Regions from separate parts of the Streptomyces pactum genome, predicted to be linked through region 2. Evidence: riboswitches for the same ligand, from Rfam matches in the RefSeq annotation. Region 2 holds a riboswitch; the other holds the start of a gene.
What was found. Region 2 has a riboswitch for cyclic di-AMP ahead of B1H29_RS14415 (C40 family peptidase). Riboswitches for the same ligand answer to the same signal wherever they lie in the genome.
Positions count from the first base shown of each region.

Region 1: it holds a riboswitch for cyclic di-AMP, as region 2 does, so the genes downstream of both, B1H29_RS21965 (transglycosylase family protein) here and B1H29_RS14415 (C40 family peptidase) in region 2, are expected to answer to the same signal.

Region 1 covers NZ_CP019724.1:5,149,041-5,152,752, forward strand. The annotation lists gene B1H29_RS21960 (transglycosylase family protein) at 1-838, shown strand, start outside; cyclic di-AMP (ydaO/yuaA leader) riboswitch at 1,022-1,188, shown strand; gene B1H29_RS21965 (transglycosylase family protein) at 1,192-1,926, shown strand; gene eno (phosphopyruvate hydratase) at 2,219-3,499, shown strand; gene B1H29_RS21975 (FtsB family cell division protein) at 3,642-3,712, shown strand, end outside.
Region 2 covers NZ_CP019724.1:3,523,297-3,527,008, reverse strand. The annotation lists gene B1H29_RS14420 (tellurite resistance/C4-dicarboxylate transporter family protein) at 1-471, opposite strand, end outside; gene B1H29_RS14415 (C40 family peptidase) at 499-1,689, opposite strand; cyclic di-AMP (ydaO/yuaA leader) riboswitch at 1,697-1,875, opposite strand; gene pcrA (DNA helicase PcrA) at 2,117-3,712, shown strand, end outside.

The sequences.
Region 1 (3,712 bases), 1.6 Mb from region 2:
GGAGTACGCGCCGAGCGCCGACCAGGCCAGTCGCTCCCAGCAGATAAGAATCGCCGAGAAGGTACACGCGGACCAGGGCATCGCCAACTGGCCGACCTGCGGTCTGCTCGCGGGCCTGGGCGACGACTCGGGCTCCGTCATCGGCGGTACGGGTGCGACGGGTGACGGCTCGTCGGAGGGGTCGGAAACTCCCGAGGCGTCGGACGCCCCCGACGCGTCCGGCTCGTCCGGCCTGAACGGCTCGTCCGGCCTGAACGGCTCATCGGGTTCGACCGGGTCGTCGGAGCCCGGTTCCGGCGCGTCTCCCTCGACCCCTTCAGCCGCTGCGTCGCCCTCGTCGTCCTCGTCGTCCTCGTCCGACTCCACGTCGGACAGTGGGGACGATTCGACCAAGTCCGACACGTCGCCCGAATCCGAGCCCACGGGGAGCGCCGGTCCGCAGGGTGCCGACGCGTCTCCGACGGCCTCGCCGGAGGCGGGGGTCGGCGAATCGGACAAGTCGGGTCAGGGTGACGGTTCTTCGTCTCTCACCGACACCGGGCAGTCCGGGGCGGGCAAGCACCGCGGCGGCAGCGCCGACGAGGGCGCGGCGGACGGCCGCGACGCCGAGTCGTCCGGGCGGCACGCCTCGCGCGGTGAGGGCGAGTCGCGGGAGGTCGTGGACGGCTCGTACACGGTCCGTTCCGGGGACAGTCTCTGGGGTATCGCCGACTCCCTCGAGCTCGACGGCGGGTGGCGCTCGCTGTACGCCGGCAACAAGGAGGTCGTCGGCACCGACCCGGACCACATCCTGCCCGGTCAGACGCTCACGGTCACGGGCGAATCGGGCGAAAAGTAGGGGCAGTTCGCGTCACGGTTAGAGGCTGTATGTCCGTTTTGGATCACGTGAGAGATAGGTCTCAGAAGCCGTGATCGTCTTTGAAAATCCGCGGAGTGCGTGTCTACGGTCGTGACCGCTCGCCATCGCGGGCCCCGGCTGCCGCAACGCCGAATCCTGCCAGCGGCCGTCCGGGAACAGTCGTCGCGTCAAGCGCCGAAGGCAGGAGCGGGGGACCCAAGGTAAGTGCCGCACCGGGCAGTTGTGCCGGAGCGGCTAGGGGTGGAGCCGAGTTCCGTGAGGAACCCGGCCGGGCAACTCAACCGGCCCGAACCCGACAGCTCACCTCGCAGGCGTCGGTGAGGGGATCAACCATGCTGTTTTCCGGCAAGGGCAAGCACCGCCGTCCGTCCAAGGCCACCCGTGTCATCGCCGTCGCCGGTGTCACCGGTGCCGCCGTCGCCGCCCCGCTGATGGCGGCCGGCAACGCCTCCGCCGCCACCGCGTCCGAGTGGGACGCCGTCGCCCAGTGCGAGTCCGGCGGCAACTGGTCCATCAACACCGGCAACGGTTACTACGGCGGTCTGCAGTTCTCCGCCTCCACCTGGGCCGGCTACGGCGGCACTCAGTACGCCGCCACCGCCGACCAGGCCAGCAAGGCGCAGCAGATCGAGATCGCCGAGAAGGTGCTCGCGGGCCAGGGCAAGGGTGCCTGGCCGGTCTGCGGCACCGGTCTGTCGAACGCCGCGTACACCGGCGGCGGTTCCTCGGCCGGCTCCGACTCGTCCGGCTCGTCCGAGTCCTCCGGCTCCGCGCAGTCCTCGGGCTCCGCGCAGTCCTCCGGCTCCTCGGACAGCCGCGAGAGCGAGCAGAAGGCCTCCCGCTCCGCCGAGCGTCCGGCCGCCGAGAAGAAGACCGTCACCACCCCGACCGGCAAGAAGGTCGAGAAGGGCGACGGCGAGTACAAGGTCGTCAAGGGCGACACCCTCAGCTCGATCGCCGAGGAGCACGACGTCAAGGGCGGCTGGGCGAAGCTGTTCAAGCTGAACGACGACATCGTCGACGACGCCGACCTGATCTACCCGGGTCAGCAGCTCCACCTGAAGTAAACGGCGGTCCCCCCTTGCTCCCGTCCCGGTGCGTGTTCCCCCGTACGCACCGGGACGGGCTTTTTACGCCTCGGCCACGCTCCGGCCTCCCCCCGGCCTCCCCTCGACCTCGCCCCGGTTTCCGGAAACGTCTTTGTTCCGTTCGGAAACAATTTACTCTCGGTTCTGTCCAGCGGGTGGGCGATCGGCTGGCCGATCGCCCGGAGCCGGTTAGGCTCGGTCCCGCAGAGCCGCTGCGGTCCCGCGGGCCCGCGCGTCACACCGAAGCGTCACATTGAAGAAGGAGATGCTCGTGCCGTCCATCGACGTCGTCGTAGCCCGGGAAATCCTGGACTCCCGAGGCAACCCCACGGTCGAGGTCGAGGTCGGCCTCGACGACGGCAGCACGGGTCGTGCCGCCGTTCCGTCCGGCGCCTCCACCGGCGCCTTCGAGGCCATCGAACTGCGTGACGGCGATGCGGGCCGTTACCTGGGCAAGGGCGTCGAGAAGGCCGTCCTGGCCGTCATCGAGCAGATCGGCCCGGAGCTCGTCGGCTACGACGCCACCGAGCAGCGCCTGATCGACCAGGCCATGTTCGACCTGGACGCCACCGACAACAAGGGCTCGCTGGGCGCCAACGCCATCCTCGGCGTCTCGCTCGCCGTGGCCCACGCCGCCTCCGAGGCCAGCGACCTGCCGCTCTTCCGCTACCTGGGCGGCCCCAACGCGCACCTGCTGCCGGTGCCCATGATGAACATCCTGAACGGCGGGTCGCACGCCGACTCGAACGTGGACATCCAGGAGTTCATGATCGCCCCGATCGGCGCGGAGTCCTTCTCCGAGGCCCTGCGCTGGGGCGCCGAGGTCTACCACACGCTGAAGAAGGTCCTGAAGAACAAGGGCCTGGCCACCGGCCTCGGCGACGAGGGCGGCTTCGCCCCGAACCTCGGCTCGAACCGCGAGGCCCTCGACCTCATCCTCGAGGCGATCAAGGAGGCCGGCTACACCCCCGGCGAGCAGATCGCCCTCGCGCTCGACGTCGCCGCGTCCGAGTTCTACAAGGACGGCTCCTACACCTTCGAGGGCAAGGAGCGCACGGCCGCCGAGATGACCGAGTACTACGCCGAGCTGGTCGCGGCGTACCCGCTGGTCTCCATCGAGGACCCGCTGTTCGAGGACGACTGGGACGGCTGGAAGGCCCTCACCGACAAGCTGGGCGACAAGGTCCAGATCGTCGGCGACGACCTGTTCGTCACCAACCCGGAGCGCCTGGCCCGCGGCATCGACGAGGGCGCCGCCAACGCCCTGCTGGTCAAGGTGAACCAGATCGGTTCGCTGACCGAGACCCTGGACGCCGTGGAGCTGGCCCAGCGCAACGGCTTCAAGTGCATGATGTCCCACCGCTCCGGCGAGACCGAGGACGTCACCATCGCCGACCTGGCCGTCGCCACCAACTGCGGCCAGATCAAGACCGGTGCCCCGGCCCGCTCCGAGCGCGTCGCCAAGTACAACCAGCTCCTGCGCATCGAGGAGATCCTCGACGACGCCGCGGTGTACGCCGGCCGCAGCGCGTTCCCCCGCTTCAAGGGCTGAGTACCGCTCTTGCAGGAAGCGTCGTACGTACGTCCCCGTACCCGGTCCCGTACCGTGTGCGGGGACGTACGCACGTATGACGGCCATGACGACGTATGACGACGCAGGACGCGACGCATGAAGGTGGACGGGAGGCGGGGACATGGCGGTGAAGGACCGGGACCGTTTCTCCACCGCGACCAGGATCCGGATCATCGGGGAACAGACCGCGGC
Region 2 (3,712 bases):
CGCGGCCAGCGTGGCACCCAGTACGGCCAGCCCCTCCGTGGCCACGCAGCCCAGGAACACGGCGCCCGGTATCCTGCGCCCCCAGTGCGTGACGACCAGGGCCAGCAGCCCCGGCCACAGCAGCGCCGCCAGCACCAGCAGCGCCACCGCCAGGGGTGACCAGCCGAACAGGGAGAAGCGGGTGCCCAGCACGGTCGTCGCGGCGACGGCGGTGAGAGCGCCCGGCGTCCCGGCCCGCGTCACCCACCGCGCGCGCTCGACCAGCAGCAGGTAGACGAAGTTCGCCGCCAGCGTCAGCCAGGCGGCGCAGGCCAGGACCAGGGCGATCCGGGACAGGATCTCGTGGCCCGTCAGGTGCAGGGCGACCGACAGTATGCCGGTCGCCATGACCGCGGCCCCGGCCGCCGGCGGACGCTGCGCCCACCAGGCGCGCAGGGGGTGGGAGGAGGCGGGAGAGGTGCCGGATGACATGCGCCCGATGCTAGGGACCCGCGCGGCTCAGGCCGGGCGCACCACGCTGTGGATCGACGACTCGCCGTCGTAGTAGACCGATTCCTCACGGACGTACGCGCCCGGCTTCGGGGCGTGGATCATCATGCCGTCGCCGATGTAGAGGCCGACGTGGCTGAGGTCGTCGTAGAAGAAGACCAGGTCGCCGGGGCGGGCCTGGGCGACCGGGACCGTGGTGCCGGCGTCGACCTGGTCGTAGGTGGTGCGCGGCAGGATCACCCCCGCGTCCTTCCAGGCGGCCTGGGTCAGGCCGGAGCAGTCGTAGGAGTCGGGGCCGGTGGCGCCCCAGACGTACGGCTTGCCGATCTGGGCGCGGGCGAAGGCGAGCGCCTTCTCGGCCTTGGTGCCGTTGGACGAGTCCGGGGCGGAGGGCCCGGTTTCCGTGCCGGTGTCACCGGAGCCGGACGCTCCGGAGGAGCCCGCAGCGGCGTCGCTCTCCCGCCGGTCGGCCTGCTCCTGCCGCTTCCGCTCCTCGGCCTGCCGCTTCGCGAGCTCCGCGGCCTTGCGGGCGGCCTCCTTCTGCTTCTTCTTCTCGATCGCCGCGAGCCGGGCCTTCTCCTCGGCGGTCAGCTCCGACAGCAGCTCCCGCGCGGTGGCGAGCTTCCTCTGGACGGTGGCCTTGGCCGTCTTGAGGTCGCTCTGCGACTCGGTGAGCGTCTCGAGGCTCTCAGTGGCCTCGCGGCGCTTCTCCATCGTTTCCGACTGCTGGGTGACGTAGTCGTCGACCGCGTCCTTCTGGCGGCCGGTGAGCCGGTTCAGCAGATGGTTCCGGTCGACGTAGTCCTGCGGCGAGTCCGCGAGCAGGAAGGTCGCGGTCTCCGGGATCGAGGCGCCCGTACGGTACTGCGCGGAGGCGAAGGAACCCAGCTCCTCGCGGGCCTCGTTGAGCTTCTGGGTGCGCTGGGCGACGTCGTCGAGGAGAGTGCTGACGCGCTTGCGCTGCTTGGAGGTCTTCTCCTTGGCCGCGTTGTACTTCTCCGTCGCCGACCCCGCCTGGCGGTACAGGTCGTCGACCTTCTTCTCGACCTCTTCGAGGCTCGGCCTGTCGTCGTCCGACGGTGCGGCGGTGGCGGTCTGGGACAGCAGGGCCACGGAGGTGAGGGCCGCCGTGGCGAGGGCGGGGGGCCGTATGCCTGCGACGCGCGTACCGGTGGGACGCGACTTGCGGTGCGACGCCAAGGAGGCGACTCCTTCCAACCGTCCGCCTACCGGGTTAGCTGTCGGGTTCGGGCGATGGTTCGGAAGGGTTGCCCTACGGCGGGTCCGCCCCGGCGGGGGCGGTACGGCCGATTCACCCCAAGGTTCTCGGTTGGGTCCCCGGCTCCGGGCGCCGTGCTGGCACGCCGGACTCGGCGGAGGCCGCGCGGCCCGGCGACGTTCGCCGGAGGGGGTCGTGCGGCCTGTCCGCACGGTAGCCAACTCGTGTGGCGGCTGTGAAGGTTGGTGGGTGATATGCCCGATACATTTTCGTGACCTTCGCTGCGGGCGCCCGTGTGCGTCACTCTTCGTGCCTCGCCCGGTCGCAGGGCGTGCCCGGCGTCCGGATGCCGGCCGTTTTCCGGGGTGGCGGCGGGTTGTCGGTGGGGCACCCTAGACTCGGAGAGCGATGAGCAGCCTCTTTGACGACAGCTTCCTGGCGAGCCTCCAGACCCCCCGCGGTCACGAGGGGGAACCCCCGCCACCGCCCGAGGACGATCACGGACCGGAGCCGGTCCCGCACGATCTGTTCGGCGGGAAGTTCGACGCGCCGCCGGACCGGGACACCCACTACCGGGACGGCGCCCCGCGCCCCGCCCTGGACGCCGCCGCGCTCCTCGACGGGCTGAACGAGAACCAGCGCGCCGCCGTCGTGCACTCCGGCTCCCCGCTGCTCATCGTGGCCGGGGCCGGCTCCGGCAAGACCCGCGTGCTCACCCACCGCATCGCCCACCTGCTGGCCGAGCGCGGCGTCCACCCGGGCCAGATCCTCGCGATCACCTTCACCAACAAGGCCGCGGGCGAGATGAAGGAGCGCGTCGAGCAGCTCGTCGGCCCGCGCGCGAACGCGATGTGGGTCATGACCTTCCACAGCGCGTGCGTGCGCATCCTGCGCCGCGAGTCGAAGAGGCTCGGCTTCACGTCGTCCTTCTCGATCTACGACGCCGCGGACTCCAAGCGCCTGATGGCGCTCGTCTGCCGTGATCTCGACCTGGACCCCAAGCGCTTCCCGCCCAAGTCCTTCAGCGCGAAGATCAGCAACCTCAAGAACGAGCTGATCGACGAGGAGGACTTCGCCGCCCAGGCCGCCGACGGATTCGAGAAGACCGTCGCCCAGGCCTACGCCCTGTACCAGTCGCGGCTGCGCGAGGCGAACGCCCTGGACTTCGACGACCTGATCATGACGACGGTCAACCTGCTCCGCGCCTTCCCGGACGTCGCCGAGCACTACCGCCGCCGCTTCCGGCACGTCCTGGTCGACGAGTACCAGGACACCAACCACGCCCAGTACTCCCTGGTGCGCGAGCTGGTCGGCACCTCCGAGCACGCCGTCGACGTGCCGCCCGAGGCCGAGGTCCCGCCCGCCGAGCTGTGCGTGGTGGGCGACGCCGACCAGTCGATCTACGCCTTCCGCGGCGCCACCATCCGCAACATCCTCCAGTTCGAGGAGGACTACCCGGACGCGACGACGATCCTGCTGGAGCAGAACTACCGCTCCACCCAGACCATCCTCAGCGCCGCCAACGCGGTCATCGAGCGCAACGAGTCCCGCCGCCCCAAGAACCTGTGGACCAACCAGGGCTCCGGCTCGCAGATCACCGGGTACGTCGCCGACACCGAACACGACGAGGCCCAGTTCGTCGCCGACGAGATAGACCGCCTCACGGACGCGGGCGAGGCGAAGGCCCAAGACGTCGCCGTCTTCTACCGCACCAACGCCCAGTCCCGTGTCTTCGAGGAGGTCTTCATCCGCGTCGGCCTGCCCTACAAGGTCGTCGGCGGCGTCCGCTTCTACGAGCGCAAGGAGGTCCGGGACGTCCTGGCCTACCTGCGGGTGCTGGCCAACCCGGAGGACTCGGTGCCGCTGCGCCGCATCCTCAACGTCCCCAAGCGGGGTATCGGCGACCGCGCCGAGGCGATGATCGACGCCCTCTCCCAGCGCGAGAAGATCAGCTTCCCGCAGGCCCTCAAGCGGGTCGACGAGGCGTACGGCATGGCCGCGCGC